Regions from separate parts of the Variovorax sp. P1_G12 genome, predicted to be linked through region 2. Evidence: riboswitches for the same ligand, from Rfam matches in the RefSeq annotation. Region 2 holds a riboswitch; the other holds the start of a gene.
What was found. Region 2 has a riboswitch for thiamine pyrophosphate ahead of AC1D2O_RS21460 (LuxE/PaaK family acyltransferase). Riboswitches for the same ligand answer to the same signal wherever they lie in the genome.
Positions count from the first base shown of each region.

Region 1 (14,362 bases), on a different contig from region 2:
CGTCGGCGCGGCCGCTGTCGTGCAGCGCCGAGAAGCGCAGCAGCCCCGGCAGCTCGCCTTCTTCGCCGGCCGCATCGATCCAGGCCACCGTGCGCAGGTGCGGCAGCCGGGCGGCCTTCAGTGCGCCGGGCGCCGCCGCAGCCAGCTCGGGCGCCAGCTCGCGCAGCATGCCGACGTAGTCGCTGGTCTTGAAGCTCTTCATCGTCACCAGCGCCTTGCACGCGACCTTGTTGAGCGCGTACTCGAGCTCCGAGGTGCGATAGGCCGGGTTGATGTTGACCAGGATGATGCCGACCTTGGCGGTGGCCAGCTGCATCAGCACCCAGGGCGCATTGTTGTGCGACCAGATGCCGACGCGGTCGCCGGGCGCCAGCCCCAGCCCGAGCAGGGCGCTGGCCAGCCGGTTGACCTCGCGCTGCAGTTCGCGGTAGCTGTAGCGCTTGCCCTCGTGCACGCTGACCAACGCCTCGTGGTCGCCCTGCCGCGCGGCCATGTCGTCGAAGAAGTCGCCGAGGGTCTGTTCGATCAACGTCACGTCGGTGGCGCCCTGCGCCAGGCTGCGCGTCAAGGTCATGGCAACTCCTTCAGGCGGTTTCGGCGAACAGCTCGCGGCCGATCAGCATGCGCCGGATCTCGCTGGTGCCGGCGCCGATCTCGTACAGCTTGGCGTCGCGCCACAGCCGGCCGACCGGAAACTCATTGGTGTAGCCCACGCCGCCCAGCGCCTGGATCGCCTCGCCGGCCATCCAGGTCGCCTTCTCGGCCGAATAGAGGATCGCGCCGGCCGCATCCTTGCGGAAGGTGCGCGCATGGTCGCTGCGGTCGCAGGCCTTGCCGACGGCATAGACGTAGGCGCGCGTGGCCTGCCAGGTCGAATACATGTCGGCCAGCTTGCCCTGCATCAACTGGAACTCGCCGATGCTCTGGCCGAACTGCTGGCGCTCGTGGACGAAGGGCAGCACCGCGTCCATGCAGGCCGCCATGATGCCCAGCGGACCGCCCGACAGCACGGCGCGCTCGAAGTCGAGGCCGCTCATCAGCACCTTGGCGCCCAGGCCCTCGCCGCCCAGCACGTTCTCCTCCGGCACCTCGCAGTTGTCGAAGTAGAGCGGGAAGGTGTTGGAGCCACGCATGCCGAGCTTGTCGAGCTTGGTGCCGGCCGAGAAGCCCTTGAAGCCCTTCTCGACGATGAAGGCGGTCATGCCGCGGGCGCCCATCTCGGGCTCGGTCTTGGCGTAGATCACCAGCGTGTCGGCGTCGCCGCCGTTGGTGATCCACATCTTGCCGCCGTTGAGCACGTAGCGGTCGCCCTTCTTCTCGGCGCGCAGCTTCATGCTCACCACGTCGGAGCCGGCATTGGGTTCGCTCATCGCCAGTGCGCCCACGTGCTCGCCGCTCACCAGCTTGGGCAGGTACTTCTTCTTCTGCGCCGCGCTGCCGTTGCGGTGGATCTGGTTGACGCAGAGATTGGAGTGTGCGCCGTAGGAAAGCCCGACCGAGGCCGAAGCGCGCGAGACTTCTTCCATCGCGACGATGTGCGCGAGGTAGCCGAGCTCGGTGCCGCCGTACTCTTCCTTGACGGTCATGCCGTGCAGGCCGAGGTCGCCGAGCTTCTTCCAGAGGTCGGCCGGGAACTGGTTGTCGCGGTCGATGTCCGCCGCACGCGGTGCAATCTCGTCGGCGGCGAAGTTCTGGATCGCGTCGCGCAGGGAATCGATGGTGTCGCCCAGGTCGAAGTTCAGGCCGGGATCGTGCATGGTTTGTCTCCTTGGTCGGTCGGGCCCGCGCGCAACTGTCGCGCGGAAAGGCGCAGCTTACGCCGTGTGCCGGTGCATTTGGCGCCACAATGGTTGCAAATCGCGCCACCTCGACCGCACGCCAGCATGCCTTCGTCACCGCTCCAGAGTACCCGCCGCGCGGCCACGCCGATGGCCTTCGTGCGAGCGATCGTGCGGGGCTACGAGCGCTATGGCGTCGACCCTTCGGCGGCCTTGGCCGAGGCACAGATCGCGCCGCATGAAGTCGCCGATCCGGCCGCCCGCGTGACCGCGGCGCAATTCGAGGCGCTGTCCGGCTTCGCGATGCAGCAGCTCGACGACGAGGCGCTCGGCTGGTTCCAGCGCAAGCTGCCCTGGGGCAGCTACGGCATGCTGTGCCGGGCGTCGCTGGGCGCGCCCGACCTGGGCGTGGCGATCAAGCGCTGGTGCCGGCACCTGCGGCTGCTGACCGACGACATCACGCTCGACCTCTCGCTGGCCGGCGGCGTGGCGACGGTGTCGATCACCGAGCACCGGTCGCTGGGCGACTTGCGCGAGTTCTGCCTGGTGTCGAACCTGCGCTTCCTCCATGGCTACGCCTGCTGGGCCATCGATTCGCGGGTGTCGCTCGGCGCCACCACCTTTCCGTTCGAGGCGCCGCCGCACCGCGAGGCCTATCCCCTGATGTTCGGCGGCAGCCTGCGCTTCGGGGCCGCCAAGGCCGGCTACAGCTTCGACCCCCGCTACCTGGCGCTGCCGCTGCGGCGCGACGAGGCGGCGCTGCGCACCATGCTGCGGCGAGCCCTGCCGCTCACGGTGCTGCAATACCGCCGCGACCGACTGCTCGGGCAGCGGGTGCGCGAACTGTTGCGCAGCCGCGCCGCCGAAGCCGCCACCGCCGACGCCCTGGCGGCCCTGCTGAACCTGTCGAGCCGCACCCTGCACCGCCAGCTGATGGAAGAGGGCCTGTCGCTGCAGGCGCTCAAGGACGAGATCCGGCACGAAACGGCGGCCGACCAGTTGCGGCGGACCGACCGCCCGATCAAGCAGATCGCGCTGGCGGTCGGATTTCGCAATGAGAAAAGCTTCTCTCGCGCATTCCGGGGCTGGGCCGGCGTCGCCCCCGGCACGTTCCGGCGGCACGGCCTGCCGCCGCGCAGCGGGGCCGGGAATCCGTGAAATAGTGCGCCCGGGAAGGCCAGAAAGGGCAGCGTCCGACGCGCAGGCGGCCCGCCGCAGCCTACGATCGCCGCATGCAGCAGATTCCAGACACCGACAGCTCGGCTTTCGCCGACCTGATGGACTTCATCGCCACCTCGGGGCGGACCCGCAACCAGGGCTTCGTGACCGAAAACGCGGACCCGCTGGTGTCGCACATGTGGGCCGACCGGGCCCAGGCGATGACGCTCTCGCTCACCACGATGGCCAAGGCCTCGCTGCCGCGCGGCAACGCCTGAGCCTTCAGTCCTGGGCCGCGCCCAGCGATCTCTTCAATGCCCGGAATTCGGGCGAGCGCTGCAGCACGCTGCGCCCCGCCGCGATCAGCCGCGTCACCTCTTCATCGGTGATCGAGAACGCGGTCGGCACCTGCAGCAGCCGCTGACGCAGCTCGCCATCCGCGGCATCGCGCAGGTTGACCTGCACCACGTGGATCTCGGCGTCGGGCGCGAAGGCATCCGAAGCTTCGGGGCTGCGTGACTTGAGGTCTTCACGCCATTGGCGCGCGGTGTCGAGCAGGAACTCCTGTGTTTCCAGGGTCGCGCGCGCGCCGGCACCGAACAGCAGGGTGTCGGCCACCGCCCGGAAACCCGGCACGGTATCGCTCTGGTCGATGTTGTTGGCCGGGTCGCGCGCCGAATTGACGCTGATGACCACCAGCTTGCGCACGCTGCCGCGCGGAATTCCGACTTCCTCGAAGCTCTCGCGCAAGCCGCCGCCGACCAGCGCGCGGTCGAGCAGCCGCCGCACCGCGAGGTTGTCGGCCACGCCCCCATCGACCAGGTGGATGAAGGGCCGGCTCTGGGCGTCGAGGTAGCTGTTGGCCTGCATGCGGAACATGCGGGCCCGGTAGTTGCCGCCGCCCCGGACGGCCAGCCGCGGCACGATGCCGCGCTCGCGGCAGACCTGCGAATGGTTCTTCAGCGTCAGCGGACTCAGCAGGATCGGCACCGCCGACGAGGCCGCGACCGCGAAGGACAACGGCACGCTCTGCAGGTCCGAGCAGATCAGCGCGAACTGGTCGGCGGTGAACTCGAAGGGCGTGCCCAGCGACATGTCGGTGGCGGCGATCACCAGTTGCGGGTGGCGCGGGCTGCTCTCGACGTCGGCGTAGGTCTTGCCCTCGTAGATCTCGTCGAGCCGGCGCATCAGCAGATGGCTGCGCCCGTACCACGGCGAGGTCAGGTCGTACAGGCTGCGCGGCCTCAGCGCCTGCAGGATCAGGCTGTTCTGGAAATTCTGGCGCAGGAAATCGCGTTCGAAATCGGGCAGTTTCTCGGCGCCGAAGGCCGCATAGTAGGCCGCGAGGATGCTGCCGCCCGAGACGCCGCTGATCACGTCGGTGGCGTCGAGCAGGTCGCTGTGCCGGCCGTTCAGATCGAACGTGGTGCGTCGCAGCTCGGCCAGTACGCCATAGCCGAACGCAGCGGCGCGCGCACCGCCGCCGGACAGCGTGACGGCCACCAGGATCGTCGGATCCCGGCCCGACTCCGGCGCCATGATGACGGACAGCGACGGCGGCCGGTCGGCCAGGGGGTCGTTGAGCCACGGCCTCAGCGATGAACAGCCCGCCACGCAGGCAGCGATCAGCAGACCACAGAGCGCGCGCAGGCCGTGCATCGGGGGGTCAGGCGAACGCGGGGCGCCAGTCGGCCAGCAGCGACGGCAGTTGTTCCATGTCCGTGAAGACATGCGCCACGCCGACGGCACGCAGCGCTTCGGGCCCGCTGTGGCCCAGGTCGGTCGGGCTGTAGCCGAACACGGTGGCGCCGGCAGCGATGCCGGCCATCGCCCCGGTCACCGTGTCCTCGACCACGGCGCAGCGCGCCGGGTCGATGCCGAGCGCGGCCGCGGCGGCCAGGTAGACGTCGGGGGCGGGCTTGGAACGCGGGGTTTCGTGGCCGCTGAAGATGCGGCCCTCGAAGCAATCGAGCAGCCCGATCTTCTCGAGCTGCAATTCCACCTTGTGGCGATCGGCCCCTGAAGCGCAGGCGATGCGGCCGTCCAGCGCCGCATGCAGGGCGCGCACGGCCAGCGCGGCGTTGGGAATGGCCAGCAGGTCGCGCTCGAGCGCCTCGTTGCGGCGGCCGCGAAAGCCGTGCAGCCACTCGGGCGTGATCGCGAAGCCGGTGTTCGCCTCGATCAGCGCGGCCTCGTCCTTGACCGCCTTGCCGGTGAAGATGCGCATCGACTCCTCGGTACTGAGCTTCCAGCCGAGTTCGCCCAGCATCTCGGCGAGCACGCGGTTGGTGATGGGTTCGGAGTCGACCAGGACGCCGTCGCAGTCGAACAGGACGGCGTCGAAGGGTGGAGCTTTCATGGGAGCGATCGTAACAACGTCGCCCCCACAGAGGCATGACGACTCAGTGCTTCACCAGGCGTTCGCGTGACCTGCGTCGCATGAAACCGGCGCAGACCAATGCCAGGGATACCGCGGAACCGGCTTTGCCGGGCCACTGGTATCGCCCCCCTTGAGGGGGGGAGGCGCCGCAGGCGCTTCGGGGGATGTTTCATTTCAGGCCGGCTGGATCGGAATGTAGATCTCGCCGCCGGCCGCCTTGAACTCGGCCGACTTGCCGGCCATGCCATCCTCGACCGCATCGCCGGCCTCGATGCCGCGCTGGGCGGCGTACTCGCGCACCTCCTGCGTGATCTTCATCGAGCAGAACTTCGGGCCGCACATCGAGCAGAAGTGCGCCACCTTGCTGCTGTCCTTGGGCAAGGTCTCGTCGTGGAACTCGCGCGCGGTGTCGGGGTCCAGGCCGAGGTTGAACTGGTCCTGCCAGCGGAACTCGAAGCGCGCCTTGGACAGCGCGTCGTCGCGCGAGCGCGCTCCCGGGTGCCCCTTGGCCACGTCGGCCGCATGGGCCGCGATCTTGTACGCGATGATGCCCTGCTTGACGTCGTCGCGGTCCGGCAGGCCCAGGTGCTCCTTGGGCGTCACGTAGCACAGCATCGCGGTGCCGGCCCAGCCGATCATCGCGGCGCCGATCGCGCTGGCGATGTGGTCGTAGCCCGGCGCGATGTCGATCGTCAGCGGGCCCAGCGTGTAGAACGGCGCCTCGTGGCAGTGCTTGAGCTGCTCGTCCATGTTGGCCTGGATCAGGTGCATCGGCACATGGCCCGGGCCTTCGATCATGGTCTGGACGTCGTGCTTCCAGGCGATCTGCGTCAGCTCGCCCAGCGTGCGCAGTTCGGCGAACTGGGCCTCGTCGTTGGCGTCCGAGGCGCAGCCGGGGCGCAGGCCGTCGCCGAGCGAGAAGCTCACGTCGTAGGCCTTCATGATCTCGCAGATGTCCTCGAAGTGCGTGTACAGGAAGCTCTCCCTGTGGTGCGAGATGCACCACTTGGCCATGATCGAGCCGCCGCGCGAGACGATGCCGGTGCGCCGGTCGGCCGTGAGGTGGATGAAGGGCAGCCGCAGCCCCGCATGGATCGTGAAGTAGTCGACGCCCTGCTCGGCCTGCTCGATCAGCGTGTCGCGGTAGATCTCCCAGGTCAGGTCTTCCGCCACGCCGCCGACCTTCTCCAGCGCCTGGTAGATCGGCACCGTGCCGATCGGCACCGGGCTGTTGCGCACGATCCAGTCGCGCGTGGTGTGAATGTTGCGGCCGGTGGAGAGGTCCATCACGTTGTCGGCGCCCCAGCGGATCGCCCAGACCAGCTTCTCGACCTCTTCCTCGATGCTCGAGGTGACGGCCGAGTTGCCGATGTTGGCGTTGATCTTGACCTTGAAGTTGCGCCCGATCGCCATCGGCTCGACTTCCGGGTGGTTGATGTTGGCCGGGATGATGGCGCGGCCGCGCGCCACCTCCTCGCGCACGAATTCGGGCGTGATGATCTTCGGGATGCGGGCGCCCATCGGGTTGCCGGCCAGCCGCTTCTCGCGCGCCTCGTCGGCCATGTACTCGGCCATCCATTCGCGGCGGCCGTTCTCGCGCAGCGCCACGTACTCCATCTCGGGCGTGACGATGCCGCGCCGCGCGTAGTGCATCTGCGTCACGTTGGCGCCGGACTTCGCACGCCGCGGCGTGCGCTGCAGTGCGGCGGCGCCGGCGCGCAGTTCGGCGATGCGCCGGGCGTCGCGGTCCGCGTGCGTCGCGCCGTCGTCAAGCGCCAGGTGCAGCCGGCCTTCGTAGCTCTCGGTGTCGCCGCGCTCGGCGATCCAGGCGTCGCGCACGCCAGGCAACCCGCGACGCACATCGATGTCGGCGGCCGGATCGGTGTACGGGCCGGAAGTGTCGTAGAGCGAAACCTGTTCGCCGTTGGACAGAGCAACCTCGCGCACCGGCACCCGCAGGTCGGGCCGGCCGCCGGCGATGACGCCCTTGGTCGAGGCGGGAAAGGGCTCGCGCGTGAGCGTGAGGAGGGAGGCGAACTTGTCGTGGGCATTCATGCGGGGCACTCCGGGTTGTGGATCAACGGGTGCTCCGCGATGCCTCCTTGCGGCACCGCTCGTTCAGGGACGAGAGGGCGCCGGGGAGTCGCAGCTCTTCTTACGCTGGTATGAACCAGATCAAGTTCGCGGGTTTGGCCGCTTGGCCATCTCAGCACGCGTCTGCGTGCACCCCGGAGCGGGGCCGATTCTAGGCCGCCTGCGGCCGCAGGATCAAGCGGTTCGTGCAACCGCCAGCGGAACGACCACCCGCTTCGGCTCGGCGGCGCCGGACGCGTCGGCCGCAGTCATCGCCACCCAGGCGTCCAGCCCGCCCGCCAGCACGCGCACCCGCGGCTGGCCGGCGGCCATCAGCACGCGCGCCGCCGCGATCGCCGAGGCGTCGTCGGGGCAGTCGCAGAAAACCACCAGCTCGCGCCCATCGGCAAAGGTGTCCAGCCGCTTCGGCAACTGCTTGAGCCCGATGCCGATGGCGCCGGGGATCGCCCGCGCATCGAGGGCGCGCGCCTCGTCGGAGCGCACATCGATCACCGTCAGCCCGGCGCCCGCCGCCAGGGCTTCGCGCAAGGCCTCGACCTGGATGTGCTCGATGTCGTCGGCCTGCTGCTGCGCCAGCCGGCGTTGGCGATAGCGCCAGCCGATGAATGCCGCCAGCGCCAGCACGCCGAGCACCAGTGCGGTCAGGCCGATGTTGGAGATCACGGTCAGCACGTCCTGGATCGCGGCGTGGAAGATCCGGCCGACGAACAGGAAGGCCAGCGTCCAGATCAGCGCCGCCACGGTTTCATAGGACAGGAAGCGCAGGTTCGACATGCCGAGCGCACCCGCCATCGGCGGCGCCACCACCGACACCCCCGGCACGAACTTGGCTGCGATCAGCGACAGTCCGCCCCAGCGGCCGAGGATCGATTCGCTGCGCCTGACGCAGGAGTCGGGCGACAGCGAGATGCGGCAGAGCAGTCGCATCACGCGGTAGCCCCAGCGGCGTCCGGCCAGGAACCAGACGCCATCGCCGAGGATGTTGCCGAGCACTGCCGCCACCACCACCGCGACGAAGGACACCTGCCCGCCGACCGTCAGCCCGCCGGCGACGATCAGGAAGGGCACCGCCGGCACCGGCGCGCCGAGGCGCGTCGCCAGCGTGGCGGCGAAGACCAGGGCGGCGCCCTGGCTGGCAAGGAGTGCGACAAAGTCGTTCATGGCTTTCGGGACGTTGACAGTCGATGAGATGCTGCGCTGTTACTGGCCCTGCGTCGGAGGACGCTCGGCGGGAGCCGGCCCGGCAACCTGGGTCGCCAGGGCGCCGCGCAGGTCCAGGTCCGAGAAATAGGCGAGGCCGTGGCCGTGCGTGTTGTCGGCGTCGGCCGAGACGGCGACCGCCGTCACGTCGGGCAGGAGGTCGCCGGCCTCGTCGCCGAAGGCGCGCTTGTAGTCGGTCAGCAGGTTGCGCCGTTCGGCGATCCAGCTGCCCGGCTTGGGCGCCGCGCCCGATTCGAGCACGACCATGCGGATGCGCTTCGTGAACGCGTTGTCGAACGCGTTGCCCTTGGCTTCCTTGTTGTCCCAGACGTAACACAGGGTCTCGGTCGGCACCGCCTCGCCGGTCGCGCGGCGCGCCAGCGACAGACGGGTGCGCTCGCCGACGGACAGCCGGTCGGCCGGAAAATCGAAGAAGACGCAGACCTTGGCGGCGCCATCGTCACCCGAGCGCGTGCGCAGGTCGGCGCCCTCGACGAACGCCTCGACCCGCCAGCGCCAGGCCAGCGTGGCCTGACTGTTGAGCTCCACCCTGACGGGGTGGACCAGATTGCCGTAGGAGCCATTGGCGTCGACCTTGAGCACGCGCTGGCCCTCGAGTTGCTCGACCTCGAACCGGGTCGGAACCTTGTTGGGCAAGGTGGTGAAGTGCCACGGCGCCGGCGCCTGGGCGCCGGTCGCGCTCGAGAAGGGCGTGAGCACGGACTTGTCTTGCGCGCGCGCGTGCGGCGCGGCCATCCAGAGCAGCGCGGCCAGGGCCGGCAGGGCCATCGCGGTGCACGGCCGCCGCCAGTCTCCCGTGCGAAGAAGCGTCCTGCTGCCCATGATTCACCTCTTGGCCCCGTGGCCCGTTGAACGCGCTCGCGCTGCGCTTTCGGCGCAGCGCTCACAAGCTGCGAAGTGTGGAGCAGGAGCGGCGCGAGATAAATAGCCCAAAAGGAATTGGTCTGTCTCCCTGCGGGACACAATCCGCCTCGGACGCTATGAAATCCATAGCAAACATCCAAGGCTGCGCAACAGTCAGCGGCTGTTTCTGACTGAATCAGTCAGTGACGGTCGCCGTCGAGGTAGTACCAACGATTTTGCAGCGCGTCGTCCTCCTGGCGGACGAAACGGCTGCGCTCGTGCAGCCGGGTCGCCACGCCGGCGCTGCTGCGCTGGCGGGCGACGAACTCGACTTCTGCATGGTCGGCGTCCAGCACGGAGCGCGAGCGCACGTCGAGGCCGAGCCATTTCACGCCGGCTTCGAAGTCCAGGCTGGCCGGGCGCGTCGAGGGATGCCAGGTCGCGAGCAGGTAGTCGGCCCTTTCGAGCACGAAGGCCGTGTAGCGCGAGCGCATGAGCGACTCGGCGTCGGGTGCCGGCGTGTGGCCGAAATCGTCGATGTAGCGCCCGCAGCACTGGGCGAAAACCAGTGGCAGCTCTCGCCGGTCACGACGCCCGCAAGGACAGGGAACACGGGCGGGGCTGGGGGAGGATGCGGACATTGAGGGAGGCGTGAAAGGGGGAAGTTCCAGGGCGTATTGTGCAGACCCCCGGAAATCGCCCCCGGACGCCGCGGCGGGCTCAGGCCAGGGCGCGCTGGATCAACAGCTTCTGGATGTCCGAAGTGCCCTCGTAGATCTGGCACACGCGGACGTCGCGGTAGATGCGCTCGAGCGGAAAATCGTTGACGTAGCCATAGCCGCCCAGCGTCTGGATCGCCGCGCTGCAGACGCGCTCGGCCATCTCGCTGGCGAACAGCTTGGCCATGGCGGCTTCCTTGAGGCAGGGCCGCCCGGCATCGCGCAGGCTGGCCGCATGCCAGATCAGCTGGCGCGCGGCTTCGAGCTGGGTCGCGCAATCGGCCAGCCTGAAGCCCACCGCCTGCTGGTCGAAGATGCTGGCGCCGAAGGCCTGGCGCTCCTTGGCGTAGGCCAGCGCCACCTCGAAGGCGCTGCGCGCCATGCCCACGCTCTGCGCCGCGATGCCGATGCGTCCGCCTTCCAGCGCGCCGAGCGCGATCTTGTAGCCCTCGCCCTCCTGGCCGATCAGGTTTTCAAGCGGAACGCGACAGCCGTCGAAGTTGATCTGCGCGGTATCGCTCGAATGCTGGCCCAGCTTGTCCTCGAGCCGCGCCACGGTGTAGCCGGGGGCATCGGTCGGCACGATGAAGGCGCTCATGCCGCGCTTGCCCGCACCCTTGTCGGTGACCGCGATCACGATCGCCACCTGGCCGTTCCTGCCGCTGGTGATGAACTGCTTGACGCCGTCGATCACCCAGCCGCCGCCGTCCTTGCGCGCCGTGGTGCGCAGCGACGAGGCATCGCTGCCGGCCTGCGGCTCGGTCAGGCAGAAGGCTCCCAGCATGCGGCCCTGCGCCAACGGCTGCAGCCACTGCTTCTTCTGCTGCGCATTGCCGTAGCGCATCAGGATGGCGTTGACCGGACAGTTGGTCACGCTGATCGCGGTGCTGGTGCCGCCATCGCCGGCCGCGATCTCCTCGAGCACCAGCGCCAGCGTCAGGTAGTCCAGCCCGGCGCCGCCGTCTTCCTCGGGCACGCAGATGCCGTAGGCGCCGAGCGCCGCCAGGCCGGCATGGGCCTCCTTCGGAAAGCTGTGCTCGCGGTCCCACAGCGGTGCGTGGGGCCAGAGCTCGGCCTGGGCAAAGGCGCGCACCGCATCGCGGATCGCTTCCTGGTCGGCGCTGAGCAGCATGGCGTGTTCCTTACTTCGATTGACCGAGGTCCATGATCAGCTTGCTGGCCATGTAGAGGCGGCGCGGGATCGCGCTGGTGTCGACGTACTCGGCCTTGTCGCTGTGATAGCCGAAGCCGGGCAGGCCCAGGCTCTCGATGACCGGCTTGCCCGCCAGCGCGGCGTAGGCCGCATCGGTGCCGCCGCCGGTGCGTTCGACGATGCCGAGTTCGCCGCCGGCTTCCTTGTAGTAGGCCACGGCCTTGTCGACCAGCTTGCGGCCACCCTCGCCCGCGTTGAAGGCCGGACGCCCGCGCGTGATGAGCACCTTGACCTCGGCGTCGGGCAGCTTCTTCTGCTGGGCCTTGGCCTCGAGCGTCTTCATCGCGGCCTCGAAGTCCTCGTTCTTCGCATAGCGCACATCGGCGTTCAGCGTGGCGCTGGCCGGAATGATGTTGGAGACCGCGCCGGCCTTGGCGATGGTCCAGTTGAAGCGCAGCCCCTTGGCCTTGTCGTCGATGTCCATGGTGCGCAGCACCAGGTCGGACGCCTCGACCAGGGCATTCACGCCGAGCTCGGGTGCGGCGCCCGCATGCGAGGCCTTGCCCGTGATGTTGACCTGCACGTAGGCGATGCCCGAAGTGCCCAGCGACAGGTCTTCCTTGCCGGCGCCGGTCGGCTCGAACGAGAGCACGTAGTCGGCCTTGGCCGCCTCTTCCTGGATCAGGTCGCGCGAGCCGAAGGAGCCCTTTTCCTCGTCGGTGTTGAACAGCACCGTGATGCTGCCGAAGTCCTCGAAGCCGCGCGCCTTGAGCAGCTTGAGCGCATGCAGGATGACCGCGTTGCCGCCCTTGTCGTCGGCGATGCCGGGGCCGTAAGCCTTGTCGCCCTCGACCTTGAACGGCGCCTTGGCGAGGATGCCCTTGAGGTAGACGGTGTCCATGTGCGAGAGCAGGAGCAGGTTCTTGCCGCCCTTGCCCTTGAGCGTGCCGACGATGTTGTCGCCGACCACGAGGCCGGCCGACTTGCTGCGCGTGACCGTGAAGCCCAGCGACTTGAGCTGCGCCTCGAGGTAGTTGCCGGCCGACGCGAGGCCCTCGGCGTCGCCGGTGCCAGTCTCGATGTTGACCAGCGCCTCGAGCGTCTTGATGACGGCGGGCTTCTCGGCGGTAGCGGCGGCGAACAGGGCCTGGTCGCGCGTCTGGCTCCAGGCGGCGGGTGCCATGAAAGCGGTGGCGAGCAGCGCGGCCAGCGCGCTGCGGGGGAAAGCCGAATGAATCAAAGACAACTCCAATGGGGACAATATTTCGATTCTAGGCAGCGCCTCACAGCAGCTCGATCGCCACCGCCGTGCCTTCGCCGCCGCCGATGCACAGCGTCGCAACGCCGCGCTTCTTGCCGCGCTGCTGCAGCGCATGGATCAGCGTGACCATGATGCGCGCGCCGCTGGCGCCGATCGGATGGCCCAGCGCGCAGGCGCCGCCATGCACGTTGACGATGTCGTGCGACACCGAGAGCTCGTGCATCAGCGCCATCGGCACCACGGCGAAGGCTTCGTTGACTTCCCAGAGGTCGACGTCCTTCACGGTCCAGCCGGTCTTCTTGAACAGCTTGGCGACCGCGCCCACCGGCGCGGTGGAGAACCACTCGGGCTGCTGCGCGTGGGTGGCATGGGCGACGATGCGGGCGATCGGCTTCGCACCGTACTTCTTCGCGCTGCCCTCGGTCATCATGACCAGCGCCGCGGCGCCGTCGTTGATCGACGAGCTCGATGCCGCGGTGATGGTGCCGCCGTCCTTCTTGAACGCCGGCTTGAGCGTCGGGATCTTGTCGAGCTTGACCTTGCCCGGGCCTTCGTCGATCTCGATCACGGTGTCGCCGCCGCGGCCCTTGACCGTGACCGCCGCGATCTCGGCCTTGAAGGCACCCGACGAGGTCGCGGCCTTGGCGCGCTCGACGCTGGCGATCGCGAAGGCGTCCTGCTGTTCGCGCGTGAACTTGTACTTGGCGGCGCAGTCCTCGCCGAAGGTGCCCATCGAGCGGCCCGGCTGGTAGGCGTCCTCGAGGCCGTCGAGCATCATGTGGTCGAAGATGCGGTCGTGGCCCATGCGGTAGCCGCCGCGGCCCTTGAGCATCAGGTAGGGGGCGTTGGTCATGCTCTCCATGCCGCCGGCCACCATCACCTCGTGCGTGCCCGCCAGCAGCATGTCGTGCGCCAGCATCGCGGCCTTCATGGCCGAGCCGCACATCTTGCTGAGCGTGACTGCGCCCGCGCTGTCGGGCAGGCCGCCCTTGTAGGCCGCCTGGCGCGCCGGCGCCTGACCCTGGCCGGCCATCAGGCAGTTGCCGAACAGCACCTCGCCGACGCTGTCGGCGGGGATCCCTGCGCGCTCGACGGCCGCCTTGATGGCGACGCCGCCCAGGTCGTGCGCCGAGAGGGAAGAAAAGTCGCCCTGGAAGCCGCCCATCGGGGTGCGGGCGGCGCCGACGATCACGATCGATTCGCTCATTTGAATTGCTCCTTAAACAGACAGTTCATACAAAAATCCTCGCAGGTCTCACGCCCCTTGCGACTGGCGCCCCAGGCCAGAAACACCGCGGATCCGGCTTCGCCGGGCCGCCGGTGTTGCCCCCGGCCGGGGGTGGGCGGGCTACACGAAGTGAGCCCAACCTGGGGGCGAGCTAAAAATACGGCGCGTGGCCGTCGTGCTTGAAGCGCTGCGCTTCATCGTAAGGAAACACATCGAGCATTTGCCCGGCCTGGATCCGCTGCTTGTGGCTCTGCCAGAAGGCGGCGTCGAGCAGGTCGGCGTGGTGGGCCATGAAGGCCTCGCGCACCGCGGGGTTGCCCAGCAGGAAGGGCTCGAAGGTCTCGGGGAAGACGTCCTTCGGGCCGACCGAATACCAGACCTCGCCGCTCATCTCGTCCTCCTCGTTGCGCGGCGTCGGCACCTTGCGGAAATTGCAGTCGGTGAGGTATTCGATCTCGTCATAGTCGTAGAACACCACCTTGCCGCCGCGCGTGACGCCGAAGTTCTTCCACAGCATGTCGCCCGGG
Region 1 covers NZ_JBFUBW010000008.1:14,079-28,440, reverse strand. Annotated here, with positions in the region: gene AC1D2O_RS10905 (AMP-binding protein) at 1-574, opposite strand, end outside; gene AC1D2O_RS10900 (isovaleryl-CoA dehydrogenase) at 585-1,757, opposite strand; gene AC1D2O_RS10895 (AraC family transcriptional regulator) at 1,884-2,936, shown strand; gene AC1D2O_RS10890 (hypothetical protein) at 3,011-3,214, shown strand; gene AC1D2O_RS10885 (patatin-like phospholipase family protein) at 3,219-4,595, opposite strand; gene AC1D2O_RS10880 (HAD family hydrolase) at 4,603-5,295, opposite strand; gene thiC (phosphomethylpyrimidine synthase ThiC) at 5,491-7,371, opposite strand; TPP riboswitch at 7,452-7,557, opposite strand; gene AC1D2O_RS10870 (VTT domain-containing protein) at 7,585-8,571, opposite strand; gene AC1D2O_RS10865 (DUF3047 domain-containing protein) at 8,611-9,453, opposite strand; gene AC1D2O_RS10860 (YchJ family protein) at 9,675-10,115, opposite strand; gene AC1D2O_RS10855 (acyl-CoA dehydrogenase family protein) at 10,195-11,325, opposite strand; gene AC1D2O_RS10850 (glutamate carboxypeptidase) at 11,336-12,583, opposite strand; gene AC1D2O_RS10845 (acetyl-CoA C-acyltransferase) at 12,630-13,814, opposite strand; gene aceK (bifunctional isocitrate dehydrogenase kinase/phosphatase) at 13,987-14,362, opposite strand, start outside.
Region 1: it holds a riboswitch for thiamine pyrophosphate, as region 2 does, so the genes downstream of both, thiC (phosphomethylpyrimidine synthase ThiC) here and AC1D2O_RS21460 (LuxE/PaaK family acyltransferase) in region 2, are expected to answer to the same signal.

Region 2 (14,362 bases):
GCGATGAAAAGCTGCTGCACACGCGCGTGCCGATGCGCGTGTACGAGCGTTTCGAGGAGGTTCCGCCGCTGCTGGTGAGCGCGATGCTGTTCGTCGAGGACCGCCACTTGCTCGACACGCAGCCGCCGCAGCGCAACCCCGCGATCGATCCGGAGCGCTTCGCGAAGGCCGCGCTCGAACAGGCGCTCCGGGCCGTTGACCCCAGCCAGGCGGCGACGGGTGGCAGCACGCTGGCGACCCAGATCGAGAAGTACCGCCATTCCCCCCACGGCCGCACCGCATCCATCGGCGAGAAGCTGCGCCAGATGACCTCGGCCTCGCTGCGCGCCTACCTGGACGGCGAGGACACGCTGGTGCGGCGCCGCCAGATCGTCGTCGACTATCTCGATACGGTGCCTCTGGCCGCGCGCCCCGGCATCGGCGAAGTGCACGGCCTGGGCGACGGGCTGTGGGCCTGGTACGGCCGCGACTTCGGCGAAGTCAACCGCCTGCTCGCCGACTACGACGAAAGCGCCGCGCCCGCGGAAGAAGCGCTCCAGCGCCAGGCCGAAGCCTTCAAGCAGGCGCTGTCGCTGATGATCGCGCAGCGCCGCCCGTCGCAGCATCTGCTCGGCGACGGCACGGGCCTGACGCGGCTGACCGACAGCTATCTGCGGCTGATGGCCGAAGCCGGCGTGATATCGCCTCCGCTTCGGGATGCGGCACTGCCGTTGCCCCTGCGCCTGCAGCCCGAGCTGCCGCCGGCGCCGAGGACCGACTTCGTCCAGCGCAAGGCCGTGAGCGCGCTGCGCACCCACATCTCCACCTTGCTCGACGTACCGCGCGCCTACGACCTCGAGCGTCTCGACCTCGAGGCGGAAACCAGCCTCGACGGCGAGGCGCAAGCGCTGGTGGCGCGAATCCTCGCCGGCCTGCGCACGCCCGCCGCGGCGAAGGCGGCGGGACTGGTCGGCTTCCACATGCTCGACCCCGGCGCGGACCCCGCCCCCCTGGTCTACAGCTTCACGCTGTTCGAGCGCGGCGCACGCGCGAACCTGCTGCGCATCCAGGCAGACAACATCGACCAGCCCTTCGACGTGAACCAGGGCGCGCGACTGGACATGGGCTCGACGGCCAAGCTGCGCACCCTGGTGAGCTACCTGGAGCTCGTCGCCGAGCTGCACGCGCGCTGGGCCGATCTGAGCCCCGTCGATCTGTCGGCGCTGGCGGTGAGCCCGCGCGATCCGCTGGGCGCCTGGGCGCGGCAATACCTCCTGCGCGCCAAGGACCGCAGCCTCGCGCCGATGCTCGAGGCCGCCATGCAGCGCCGGTACTCTGCGAGCCCGTCGGAGGCCTTCTTCACCGGCGGCGGCATGCACCAGTTCGCAAACTTCGAGCGCTCTCAGGGCGGCAGCTCGATGACGGTGCGAGAGGGTTTCAAGCACTCGGTCAACCTGGTGTTCATCCGCCTGATGCGCGATCTGGTGCGCCACCGGATGTACGGCGGCGAATCGAATGCCGAGCGCATGTTGAAGGATTCGACCGACCTGGGCCGGCGCGAAATGCTCGCGCGCTTCGCCGACCGCGAAGGCTCGGCCTACCTCGTGCGCTTCTATCGCAAGTACCAGCGTCAGCCCGCCGCGGGCGCCGAGGCACTGCTGCTGCGCGGCGTGAGGCCGTCGGCGCCACGCCTGGCGAGCGTGCTGTTCACGATCGAGCCCGAGGCCGACGAGGCGCAGCTCGACGCGCTGCTGATACGGCAGACGGGCCGCGGCGCTGCCTCGCCGCGCGCACTGCGGGCGCTGCGCACCACCTACGCCGGCTTGTCGCTCGCGGATCGCGGCTATGTCGCGCGCGTGCATCCGCTCGAGCTCTGGCTGGTCGGCTACCTGCGGCGTCACCCTGGCGCGTCGCTGACCGAGGTGCTGGACGCCAGCACGCGCGAACGCCAGGAGGCCTACGCCTGGCTCTTCAAGACGCGCCACAAGGGCGCGCAGGACAGGCGCGTGCGCGAACTGATCGAGCTCGACGCCTTCGCGCAAATCCATCAATCCTGGCAGCGGCTGGGTTACCCGTTCGCATCACTCACGCCCTCCTACGCGAGCGCGATCGGCGCGTCTGGCGACCGGCCGGCCGCGTTGGCGGAGCTCATGGGCATCATCGTCAACGACGGTGTGCGCCTGCCGACGCAGCGGGTCGGCGCATTGCACTTCGCGCGCGACACGCCCTACGAGACCCGGCTCGAGCCGCGCAACGCGAGGGTCGAACGCGTGATGTCCGTCGAGGTGGCTGCGACGGTACGCGGCGCGCTCGTCGAAGTGGTGCACGGCGGCACCGCCGGGCGGCTCCAGGGTGCGCTCAAGGACGCGGACGGCCGCGTGATCGAGATCGGCGGCAAGACCGGCACCGGTGACCACCGCTTGCAACGCATCGGCCGCGGCGGGCGGGTGATCTCGGAGCGCAAGATCGACCGCTCGGCCACTTTCGTCTTCATGATCGGCGACCGCTACTTCGGCACCATCATGGCCTACGTGCACGAACCCTATGCGGCCCGCTATCGGTTCACGAGCGCATTGCCGACCCAGCTGCTGAAGTCGCTAGGGCCGCAACTCCAGCTCGTGCTACAGCGAGACGGGTGCGGGGGCGATGGATAGCTGCTGGGAGTCGCGAATCCGCCCAAGGATCGACGCCAGCTCGTTCGCCTCCGCACGAGTGAATTCGCGCGCCAGCCTGTAGAACTGCGCTTGGTAGCAGGGCAACATGACCGCCGCTGTGAGCGCGTGGACGTCGTCGCTCCGAGCCAGGTGGCGACTGCAAGAAGCAATGCTTCGATAGATGTCGAGTGCCTGAGCGACGCGGCCTGAAGGTTGCGCGTCGCAGTTCATGGGATGCAGTACCAGATGCCCACCGGGGCCTTTCTTGCTTGTCTTGCCGGTCATCGCCGCTCCTTCGGGGGCGCCTCGGATGGCGCCTGGCGACCACTCTATTCACTCCGTAGCGCAGTGGTGAGTAACAAATCCGTCGTGAACGCAGGGCGCCGCCTGAGAGCGCCGCGGATCGACCGCTCCAGGGGCAAGGACGACTGAATTCGCCCGTCATCGGGCCGGGCCGCTATGCTGGGCGGCATGACTTCCAAGACGCTGCTCGTGGTCTACCACACCATGACCGGCGGCACCGCGCAGATGGCGCAGGCCGCCGCCGAAGGCGCGCGCGGCGAACCCGATGTGCATGTGCGCCTGCTGCATGCGCCGCAGGCCCAGCCCGACGACGTGCTGGGCGCTGACGGCTATGTGTTCGCCACGCCCGAAAACCTCGCCGCAATGGCCGGGCTGATGAAGGACTTCTTCGACCGCTGCTACTACGCCGCGCTCGACCGCGTGAACGGCCGGCCCTACGCCACGCTGGTGTGCGCTGGCAGCGACGGCCAGAACGCCGCGCGGCAGATCGACCGCATCGCAACCGGCTGGCGCCTGCGCTCCGTTGCGCCGGCATTGATCGTGTGCACCCATGCGCAGACGCCCGAGGCCATCGCGCGGCCCAAGCAGATCAGCGCCGAGGACCTTGCGCAATGCCGCGAGCTGGGCGCCGCGCTGGCCGCGGGACTGGCGCTTGGCGTGTTCTGACGCCGGCCGGAAGTCTTCACTTCATCACCAGGCCGCCGTCGACGAACAGCACCTGTCCAGTCATGAAGCGGCTCCATTCGGAAGCGAGAAACAGCACCGGGCCGGCGACGTCCTCGGGTCGCGCGATCCGCCGCAGCGGCGTTGCGGCGATCAGCGACTCGCGGAATTCTTCCCGGGTCGCGCTGCTGGCCTGCGTCGGGTAGACCAGGCCGGGGGCGACGCAATTGACGCGGATGCCGAGCGGCCCCAGTTCGGCGGCCAGGTTGCGGCTGAAGCCGACCAGCGCCGACTTGGCGGTCGTGTAGTCGTGGTACGGGATCACCGGCCGTTCGACCAGGTCGCTGACGATGTTGACGATGCTGCCCTGGGTGCGTTGCCTGAAGTGCGGCAGCACCGCCCGGCAGACGTTGTAGGCGCTGCCGACGGCGCCTTCGAACTGCGCCTGGTAATCCGGCCACGCCATGTCGCCGAACAAGGTGCGGCGCTGCGGGTCGAAGGCGTACGGCCGGAAGGCGTTGTTGACCACCACATCGATGCGACCCGCTTCGTCCAGGGCCTGTTCCACCATGGCCTGCACGGCCGTGGCCGAATTGACGTCGGCCTTCACGGCCCAGGCGTCACCACCGGCCGCCTTGCAATGCGCGACCACCTCGGCGGCCGCGGCGTCGTTGCTCAGGTGGTTGACCACCACCGTCGCGCCTTCGCTCGCGAAGGCCTGCGCGATGGCGGCGCCGATGCCGCGGCTCGCACCGGTCACCAGCACCACCTTGCCCTCGAACTTCACGGTGTCCTCCTTCATTGCGCAGGCAGCAGTTCCGTGCTGACGACGTCCGAGATCTTGATGTCGCGCTCGATCAGGCCCAGCTTGCGATAGGCATCCGCGGCCTTCTGCAGCGACTCCAGGTCGAACGCGCCAAGACCGTTCTTCGCGGTGGTGGCCGACACGCTGGCGGCATTGCGCAAGCGAATGATCTCCAGGTTGGCGGCGCGGTCGGTCCCGTCGATGGCGTGTTTCATGGCCAGGCCGGCCGCCTCCTCGGGGTTGGCGATCATCCAGGCCGCGCTCTCGCGATAGGCCTTCAGGAACCGCTTGAGCAACGGCTTCTTCTGCTGGTAGACCTGTTCCCGGACCACGAACAGGTCGCTCGACACGTTCAGGTAGTTGCGCACCTCCATCACGTTGACGTCGCCCACCCCCTTGCGCTTGCCCACCAGCAAGCCGGTGTCGGTGGCAGCGGTCGCATCGACCTGGCCTTGCAGCAGCGGCGCGAAGTTCGACAGCCCGGTGACGACGATGGTGACATCGGATTCGGACAGGCCGGCCTGGTGCAGCAGCACCAGCAGGTTCTGCCGGGTGCCGCTGGACAGGCTGTAGACACCGATCTTCTTGCCCTTCAGGTCGGCCGGCCTGGTGATGTTGGCGGACTTGAGCGAGACCACGTTGAAGACGTTCTGCGGGTAGATGTCGTAGATCGCCCGCAGCTTCTCGCCCTTGTCGAGGGCCGAGAAGAACGCGCCAGGGTCGGTGAAGGCCACGTCCGCCTGGCCGGTGAGGATGTTGCGGATCGCGTCGCCCCCGCCGGCGCCGGACACGTAGGCCAGATCGATTCCATTGGCCTTGAAGATGCCCTTGTCGGGCTCGGCCAGCAGGTGCGTGATCTCGGTGATCGGCTTGCTCCAGCCGGCCACGGTGATCTTCTCCGGCGCGTCACCGGCGTTGGCCCCGCCGGTAGCGATCAGGGTGAATAGCGCGGCGGTTGCCAGCAGTGCGCGGCGGCGTGCGATCGGTGTGTTCAAGGTCGTGTTCCTCATGAGATTCGGGTGTAGGGCCGCAGCAGTCGCTTCTCGACTGCGAGCGTGATCTGGTAGAGCGCGAGGCCGAGCACGGCGATGACCACCAGCACCGCGAACATCAGCGGCGTGTCCATCATTCCCTGCGAGGCGATGATCAGCGCGCCGAGCCCCTGGCTGGCGCCGATGAACTCGCCGACCACCGCCCCGACCAGCGCGAGCACCACCGCGACCCGCAGGCCCGCCAGGATCCCGGGCAGGCCGGCAGGCAGCTTCAGGCGCAGCAGCGTCTGGCGCCGCGTGGCGCCCAGCATCCGGAACAGCTCCAGCCGTTGCGGGTCGACCTGCTGCAGGCTGGTCACGGTGTTTTCCATCAACGGGAAGAAGCAGATCAGCGCCGTGATCACCACCGTCGATGTCATGCCGAAGCCGAACCACACGATGAAGAGCGGCGCCAGCGCCAGCTTGGGGATGACCTGGCTGATCACGACATACGGCTTCAGCACGCGCTGCAGCAGCGCCGACTCGGCCATCGCCACGCCGCTGATGAAACCGATCAGGCAGCCGGCGAACAGCCCGAGCATCAGCTCGAGGGCGGTCGTTCGGATGTGGGGCCACAGGTAGCCGGTGGACAGGCCCATCCAGAGCGACTTCATCACCGCCGAAGGCGCCGGCAGGACCAGGGCCGGAATGCCGGAAGCGCGCGCCGCCAGCTCCCATCCCGCGAGCAACGCGAGCAGCAGCGCCCAGGAGCCGAGCTGTGTGCGTGGGGAGATCGACTTCATGCCGTCGCCAGGTCCATCGCATCGCGCACTTGCGCGCAATGCAGGTTGAAGGCCGCGCCGTACCGCATCGCCGGCGCGCGCGGCCGGCTCACCTCGACGCGGATGTCCCGGACGATCCGGCCGCGGTCCATCACCGCGACCCGGTCGCCCAGATACACCGCCTCGGCGATGTCGTGCGTCACGAACAGGACGGTGGTGCGGCGCAGGCGGCACATCTGCAGCAGGTCGTCCTGCAGTTCGCCGCGGGTGATCGCGTCCAGCGCGGCAAAAGGTTCGTCCAGCAAAAGCAGCGCCGGCTCCAGGATCAATGCGCGCGCCAGGGCCACGCGGCTCTGCTGGCCGCCCGACAGCTGCCGGGGGTAATGCTGCGCATGGGCCGACAGGCCCAGCAGCGCGAGCAACTGCTCGGCCTTGTCGATCTCCTGCGCGGTGGGCTTGTGTTGCAGCGACACCGGCAGCAGCACGTTGTCGATCACGCGATGCCACTCGAGCAGGGTCGGCGACTGGAACACGAAGCCGAGTTGCGGGCCGGGCGCGACCACCTCCTTGCCCTGCAACCGGATGCTGCCGGTGTGAGGATGCAGCAGGCCCGCGGCGAGCTTGAGCAGGGTCGTCTTGCCGCAGCCGCTGCGCCCGACCAGGCAATGGAACTCGCCTTGCGCGATGGTCCAGTCGACGCTGCGCACCACCGGCGGCCAGCCGGGGTAGGTGAAGCCCACCTTGTCGATGTCGAGGAAGCTCATGGCCCTAGTCCGCGTACGGCGCCAGCCTGTCGGCCGCAAGTTCCGCCGACTGCTCGATCTCGACCATCCGCACCAGGTCCAGCAGGTTGAACCGGCCGTCGTGATGCCAGCCCGCCTCCGGCGAGGTCATCGAGCCGATGGCCGTGATGCGGGTGACGCCGGCAGCGCCCAGCAACTCCGACAGCCGGAACAGTTCGGCCGGTGCGGCCGCCACGCCCGCGGTCTGCAGAAAGGGCGGGTGCGCGGCCACTTGCGCGATCACCTGTTCCAGCGAATCGACCGCGACGACCTGGATGCTGCGGTTCAGCGCCGTGGGGGCCAAGGCCCGCGCTTCATCGGCGTAAGCGACGCCCCAGGCCGCACCGGCTTCGCCGATCAGCTCGCAGACAGGCTCGCCGCCGCCCGACATCGACTGCAGCTCGATGGCTTGCCGCCATCCGGCGACCGCGGCCGACTCCTCCAGCGCCAGGGCCCGGCGCGGGAAGCGGTTGTGCAGGTTGGCGAGCTCGCTGGCGAGGTACTGGGCGAATTCGCGCGGCGACACCTTGCCGCCGCGCTCGACGTAGAAGACATGCGGCGAATAGCAGCCCTGCTGGTCGTAGCGCATCACGTCCCAGGCGGCCAGGCGAGCCGTCGCCGGCGCGCGCAGGGTGTCGAGGGCCGCGGCGCCGACCAGGCCGAAGCCCAGCTTGTGGCCGTACGCCAGGAAGCGCGTCGTGACCGGGAGGCGGCGGCGGATGTCGTCCAGCGCGTCGTTGCCGCCGTAGGCGAGCACCGTGTCGGCCTCGGCATAGAGGGCCGACGCCTGTTCCTTCTCGCCGCCTTTCCACCACACCACGGCCAGGCAGTCGGCCAGCGGCGGGTGGACCTCGGCCAGCAGCCGCGCGAACAGGCCTGCGAACAGCGGCTCCGCGCTCGGCAGCTTGCCGATGTTGCCGGCCTTCACCAGCAATCCGCAGACCAGGCTCCACAGCGGCAGGGCCGGCACGTTGCCGGCCCAGCTGTGAACCAGCAGATCCGGCCCGAACGCCTTGGCCGCGCCGCCCTTGGGTCGCGGCTGGAACTCGTCCAGCAGCTTGGGATTGGCGAAGTCTTCGGCGACGAAGCGATGCAGTTGCGGCGCGCGAAAGGTCTGGAGGAAAGCCGTGAGGCCCAGGCGGACCATTTCGGCGTCATAGCCGCTGACGATCGGCAGCAGCTGGTCGGCCTGCATGCGGCAGGGGTCGGCCGGGTCGAGCAGGCGGGCGATCGCGCGATCCACCACGGCCACGATCTGCGACACGGTCATCGTCTTCAGATGGAGGCGGCTGGCCTGCTTGACCCGCAAGGCGAGCGCGGTCATCTGTGGCGGACTCAGCACGGGCACCGCGACTTCGAGCCGCGTGGTGCCCGATTCGAAGACCAGAGGCTGCCACTGCACGTCCGCCGGCGCCAGGCCAGGCAGGTAACCGGCAACCGCGCGCAGTGTCTTCATGCCGCTGCCGCCCGGATGAATTCCTCCACCGCCAGCGAACAGCCCTTGGCCTCAGCGCCTTCGGCGCGGCCGAGCAGCAGGAACCCGCCGTCGGCGGCCAGGCCTACGTCCTCGGTCAGGATGGTGGTCACGGAATTGAAGTTGGCGAGATCGCAATGGACCAGGATTCCGCGCTCGCTGCGCGCGACCTCGCGGCCCGTGAGCGGGTCGACCAGGCGCGAGCGGATCCAGTGCGGCCCCGACTTCACCGACGGCACCGACGCATTGCCGGCGTCGTAGAACTGCGTGCTCAGCTCGGTCATGCCGTACATGTTGATGCACTGCGATCGTTCGATGCCGAGCCGCGCCGACAGCTCCGCATAGAAGGCGTCGAGCGGCAATTCGCGCGACTGTCCCTTGTAGCCGCCGGTGTCCAGGACCCGGCTGCCTGCCGGCAGGCGGAACGACAGGCCGCGCTGCTCGAGTTCGTCGATCAGATGCACGAAGCTGTAGCTGGCGCCGAGCAGCGCATAGGGCGAGCCGCGGCGTTCGGCGTCCGCCAGCGCATCGCACAGGCCGGCGATGTCCAGCCCCTGCGGGCTCACGAAGTAGCGACTCTCCTCGGTGCCGAATTCATTCAGCGCGAGCGCCAGGTAGTGGGCCAGCGAGGAATTGGCCAGCACGGTTTCGGTGGGGAACAGGATGCCCATGCGCATCCGGCCGCTGCCGCGCATGAACCGGTTCGAGAAGTTGCGGATCATCGACCGGTCGTAGACCGCCAGCGTCGGATGAAAGTGACGGCCCTTCACCTCGCTGCGGGTCGTGCCGCTGGTCATGAAGACCCGGTCCGTGGCGGCCGGCGGCTCGCACCGCAGGTCGAGTTCCTTGAAGGCGTCGATCGGCACCGCCGGGATGTCGCTCCAGCGCTTCACGTGGCGCAGGGTTGCGCCGCGCCGCTGGCAGAAGCGCCGGTACGCCGGGTTGTTGCCGTACTGGTGGGCGAACAGGCGCAACGCCAGCCGATCGAACGCGTCGTCGGTGCACCCGTCCTGCGCGATGAAGGCGAGCACGTCGGCGACCACATCGCCGGCCGCGGCTGTGGCCGCGGGTCGATCTGCAGGGGGCTGGTTCATAAGGAGACTTCTTCGTGACCGTGAAACGGATGCTCCGAAGGCCACTTCGAGCACGGCAGGATCCGCCGATGATCGAAGTGTTGGCTCTTCTTCCGCCGGCATTAACCGGTTCAAGTTCGCGGGTTTGAATCTCAGCACTGTCGTGTGCACCCCGGAGCGTTGGCGATATTACATGCATCCCGGAGGTGCTGCTGCGAAGCGTGTTCACCGGGATCGGATGAAGGGTCATCGGATGCCCGTGCACGTGCAGACCTCGACCAAGACACCACGGCCGGCATGGGCTTGCGCTCCGGCGCCTCGAAGCAGGAGACTGAGTCCCGCTCGAACGAAGGGATCCGCCATGGCCACTTCCGATGATCTTCAAGCCACCGTGGAAGCGCTGGTTCGCAGGGGCAAGGGAATTCTTGCCGCCGACGAGAGCGGTCCGACCATTGCCAAGCGCTTCAAGGCGATCGGCGTCGAGTCGACGCCGGAGAACCGGCGCGCCTACCGCAGCCTGCTGCTGTCGACGCCCGGCCTGGGCGAGTACGTCAGCGGCGTCATCCTGTACGAGGAGACCCTGGGCCAGAGCGCGGACGACGGCGAGCTGCTCGCGGCCCTGGCCGCGCGGCAAGGCATCGTGCCGGGCATCAAGGTCGACGCCGGCAAGGGCCCGCTGGCACTCGCGCCCGGCGACGAGATCACGCAGGGACTCGACGGACTCGCCCAGCGCCTCGAAGCCTACGTGACGCAGGGCGCGCGCTTTGCGAAATGGCGCGCCGTCTACAACGTCTCCGGCACGCTGCCGAGCCGGATGGCGATCGAGGCCAACGCCGAGGCGCTCGCGCGCTACGCGGCGATCTGCCAGTCGCAGGGGGTGGTGCCGATCGTCGAGCCGGAGGTCCTGATCGACGGCGACCACAGCCTGGCGCGCTGCGCGGAGGTCACGCAGGAGGTGCTGCACGAAGTGTTCGTGGCCTTGCATCGCTATCGCGTGGTGCTCGAGCATATCCTGCTGAAGCCCAGCATGGTGGTGCCTGGCAAGGCGCATGCGCGGCAGGCCGGTCCCGAGGAGGTGGCGGCGGAGACCCTCCGCGTGCTGCGGCGCGCGGTGCCGGCGGCGGTCCCGGGCATCAACTTCCTGTCGGGCGGGCAGTCGCCTGTCGAAGCGACCGCCAACCTGGATGCGCTCAATCGCCCGGGCCGGCAGCCCTGGCAGCTGAGCTTCTCCTACGGGCGCGCGCTGCAGGATCCGGCGCTGCAGGCGTGGCAGGGTCAACCTGCCCATGCGCGCGCGTGCCAGGACGCGCTGCTCAAGCGGGCACGGCTCAATGGCCTGGCCAGCGAGGGGAAGTACAGCGCGGGGATGGAAGGGGAAGGCGCCCACTAGCGTCGATGGGGCGCGGTCATGCGGCCCGTCTTGCACGGCACTGCTGCGGCGACAATCCGAGGCTCCTTGAAAATGAACGCATCCATGCCGCTCGAACCGAACCTTCCTCTCTCCCCTGCGGATCCTTCGCCCGCGTCGCTGGAGACGAAGCGCGCGGCCCAGAGCGAGGGCAAGGCCCGTCGCTTGCGCAACGAAGCCGAGAAGCTCGCAGCCTGCTGCCTGGTCGTTCGCGCGGCTTCTGCTGCAGCGGACCACGAAGCGTTCGCCGAGGTGAGCCGTGCCGCGTCGAAGGCGCTTCGCGCCAAGTTCGGCGCTGGATCGATCACGTCGGCGTTTGCGTGGTTGGCCGGCGATGCGGGGCGAGCCGCACTGGCAAGCGTTCTTGCCGGCGAGGTCGAGCTGACCGGGCCGCTGTCGGTTCAGCAGGTCGTCGAGGCCGCGGAGCTGGCGCAGAAGGCGGAGCTTCTGCGCGGGAAAAGCTGAGGCTTCGCGCTCACGAACCCTCGCTGCCGCGTGCCTTCTCCCCGGCCTCCAGCTGCCGGTAGAAGTAGGTGGTGGTGCAGAGCCCACCGTGCGGCAGCAGCGCATAGCCCGGAATCGCGCCGACGCGTTGCCAGCCGAGCCGCTCGTACAGGCGTTCGGCGGTGTCGCTGGCGGTGTCGAGCACCAGCAGCGACTTGCCGCAGTCGCGCCCCATCTGCTCGGCCGCGCCCATGAGCGCCTCGCCCCAGCCCTGGCGCCGCGCGCGGCGGTGCACCAGCATCTTCGACAGGTCGGCGCGGTGCGGCTGGTTGTCCGGCTGGGCCAGCACCAGCTGCACGGTGCCGACGATGCCCTCGGCATCCTCGGCCACCAGCAAGGCGCGTTCGCCCTCGGCGACCCCCTCGGCGACGCGGCACCAGAACGCCATCGCCTCGGGCAGCGGCAACGGATGCATGAAGCTCACCGAGGCGCCGCCCTCCACGCAATCGATCAGCAGTTCGGACAGGGCGCGCAGCTGCGCATCGGAGACCGTTTGAAGGCGGCGGATGTTGCGAACGGGAGCATTGGCGTCGGTCGTCATGTCATCTCCAAGCAGAGGGCAGGGTGGCGATCACGACGGCATAGCGCGTGAGGCTGCGCGTCGGGTTGTGATAGCTCACGGGACGGTCCAGCACGTGGGCCAGGCAGTCGCCGGCCTCGAGCCGATGGACCGCGTCGCCGACCGTGACTTCGATCGTGTTCTCCAGCACCCACACCTGCTGGTGGATGCGGGGTTCGCGGGCGCCGCTCTCGTAGGCCACCCGCGCCTTCGGCGGGAAGGCCACCTCGACGATCTGGATCGGCGACGACCCGCCGGCGGGCGAGACGTTGCGGCGCACGTAGCCCGAATGCGGATCGCGCCACAAGGGTTGGTCGGCCAGCCGCGCGACGGGGTCGTCGCTGGCTTGCGGCGGCTCGAACAGCGAGGCCAGCGCGACGCCAAGGCCGGTGGCGAGCTTCTCGAGCAGCACCGCGGTGGGGCTGCTTTCGCCGCGCTCGATCAGCGAGATCATCGAGCGGCTGACCCCGCAGTGCGTGGCCAGCGCGTCGAGCGACAGGCCGCGCGCCGCGCGCAGTTCGCGAACCCGCGCGGCGATGCGATCGTTCAGGCTGTCTGCTTGTTCCGTCATGTTGGAATTATTGTCTTAGATATTGGATGAATCGTCCAGTGCCTCGGCGATCGCGGCTTGGTTAGCATCGTGGCGCGCGGGATGCGATCCCGCCCTACAAGAAGGAGATCCCCATGCGATATCTGGAGCTGCCCGGCGGCGGGCGGATGCCCGCGCTCGGCCTCGGCACCTGGAAGATGGGTGAATCGGCCGGCCGCCGCGCTGCGGAAGTCGCGGCGGTTCGCGCCGCCATCGAGATGGGCTACCGGCTCGTCGACACCGCCGAGATGTACGGCGAAGGCGGCGCCGAGGAGGTGGTCGGGCAGGCCGTGGCCGAGGCGCTGCGCGCGGGCGATGTGAAGCGCGAGGAGCTGTTCATCGTCAGCAAGGTCTATCCGCACAACGCCAGCCGCGCGGGCACGCCGGCGGCCTGCGCGCGCAGCCTCGCGCGGCTGGACCTCGACCACATCGACCTCTACCTGCTGCACTGGCGCGGGGAGCATCCGCTGGCCCAGACCTGCGAGGCGCTGCGCGCGCTGGTGGCGCAGGGGCGCATCCGCCGCTGGGGCGTCAGCAATTTCGACACCGACGACCTGGAGGAACTCGCCGCGCTGGGCAGCGACTGTGCCGCCAACCAGGTCTATTACTCGGCGGCCGAGCGCGGCCCCGAGTTCAGCCTGCTGCCCTGGCAGCGCGCACGCGGCATGCCGCTGATGGCCTACAGCCCGATCGACCAGGGCGCGCTGGCCGCCGATGCCGGCCTGCAGAAGATCGCCGAGCGGCTCGGCATCAGCGCGGCGCAGCTCGCACTGGCGTGGGTGCTGGCGCAGCCCGGCGTGGCCGCGATCCCGAAGGCGGTGCGCGAGGCCCATCTGCGCGACAACCTCGCGGCGGCCGGACTGACGCTGGGCGCGGACGTGCTGGCCGAGATCGACCGCCTTCATCCTGCCCCGCGGCGCAAGAAGCCGCTGGCGATGATCTGACCGATGAACCTTCAGCTCGGCCTTGTTCTTGCGCTGCTGGCCAGCGCCGTGGCGATGTTCGCGATCGGCCGCCCCCGCACCGACGTGGTCGCGCTGCTCATGATGGCGGCGCTGCCGTTCACCGGCGTGATCAGCATGCAGGAGTCGCTGGCCGGCTTCGCGGATCCCAACATCGTGCTGATCGCGATGCTGTTCGTGATCGGCGAAGGGCTGCTGCGCACCGGGGTCGCGCAGCGGCTCGGCGATCTGCTGGTGGCGCGGGCCGGCGGCAACGAGGCGCGGTTGATCGTGCTGCTGATGGTCATCGTGGCCGGCGTCGGCTCGGTGATGAGCTCGACCGGCGTGGTCGCGATCTTCGTGCCGATCGTGCTGCGCATTGCGCGCAACACCGGCGTGGCGGCCGGGCGGCTGATGATGCCGCTGTCCGTCGCGGCGCTCATCAGCGGCATGATGACCCTGGTGGCGACGGCGCCCAACCTGGTGATTCACGCCGAGCTGGTGCGCAAGGGTTTCGACGGCTTCCACTTCTTCAGCTTCACGCCCTTCGGCGTGCCGGTGCTGCTCGTCGCCATCGCCTACATGCTCGGGGTGCGGCGCTGGCTCGGCGGATCGAAGGCCCCGGCCGGGCCCGCCGGCCAGAGGGCGGGGCTCGGCCAGTGGATCGACGAGTACGCGCTGGCCGAGCGCGGGCACCGGTTCCGGGTGCTGCCCGGATCGGCCGCCGCCGGCCATGTCTTCGAAGCGCTCGAGGCGGGCGCCATCCCGGGCGTGAACCTGTTGGCCATCGAGCGCCAGCGCCGTTTCGCGAAGGACCTGCTGCCCCCCGGAACCCCGATCGAGACCGGCGACGTGCTGTTCCTCGACGTCTCGCG
Region 2 covers NZ_JBFUBW010000019.1:16,098-30,459, forward strand. Annotated here, with positions in the region: gene AC1D2O_RS21420 (transglycosylase domain-containing protein) at 1-2,633, shown strand, start outside; gene AC1D2O_RS21425 (hypothetical protein) at 2,601-2,918, opposite strand; gene AC1D2O_RS21430 (flavodoxin family protein) at 3,105-3,602, shown strand; gene AC1D2O_RS21435 (SDR family oxidoreductase) at 3,619-4,401, opposite strand; gene AC1D2O_RS21440 (ABC transporter substrate-binding protein) at 4,398-5,414, opposite strand; gene AC1D2O_RS21445 (ABC transporter permease) at 5,411-6,178, opposite strand; gene AC1D2O_RS21450 (ABC transporter ATP-binding protein) at 6,175-6,921, opposite strand; gene AC1D2O_RS21455 (acyl-CoA reductase) at 6,926-8,395, opposite strand; gene AC1D2O_RS21460 (LuxE/PaaK family acyltransferase) at 8,392-9,507, opposite strand; TPP riboswitch at 9,578-9,671, opposite strand; gene AC1D2O_RS21465 (class I fructose-bisphosphate aldolase) at 9,848-10,876, shown strand; gene AC1D2O_RS21470 (hypothetical protein) at 10,949-11,359, shown strand; gene AC1D2O_RS21475 (N-acetyltransferase family protein) at 11,370-11,939, opposite strand; gene AC1D2O_RS21480 (helix-turn-helix domain-containing protein) at 11,941-12,528, opposite strand; gene AC1D2O_RS21485 (aldo/keto reductase) at 12,642-13,490, shown strand; gene AC1D2O_RS21490 (SLC13 family permease) at 13,494-14,362, shown strand, end outside.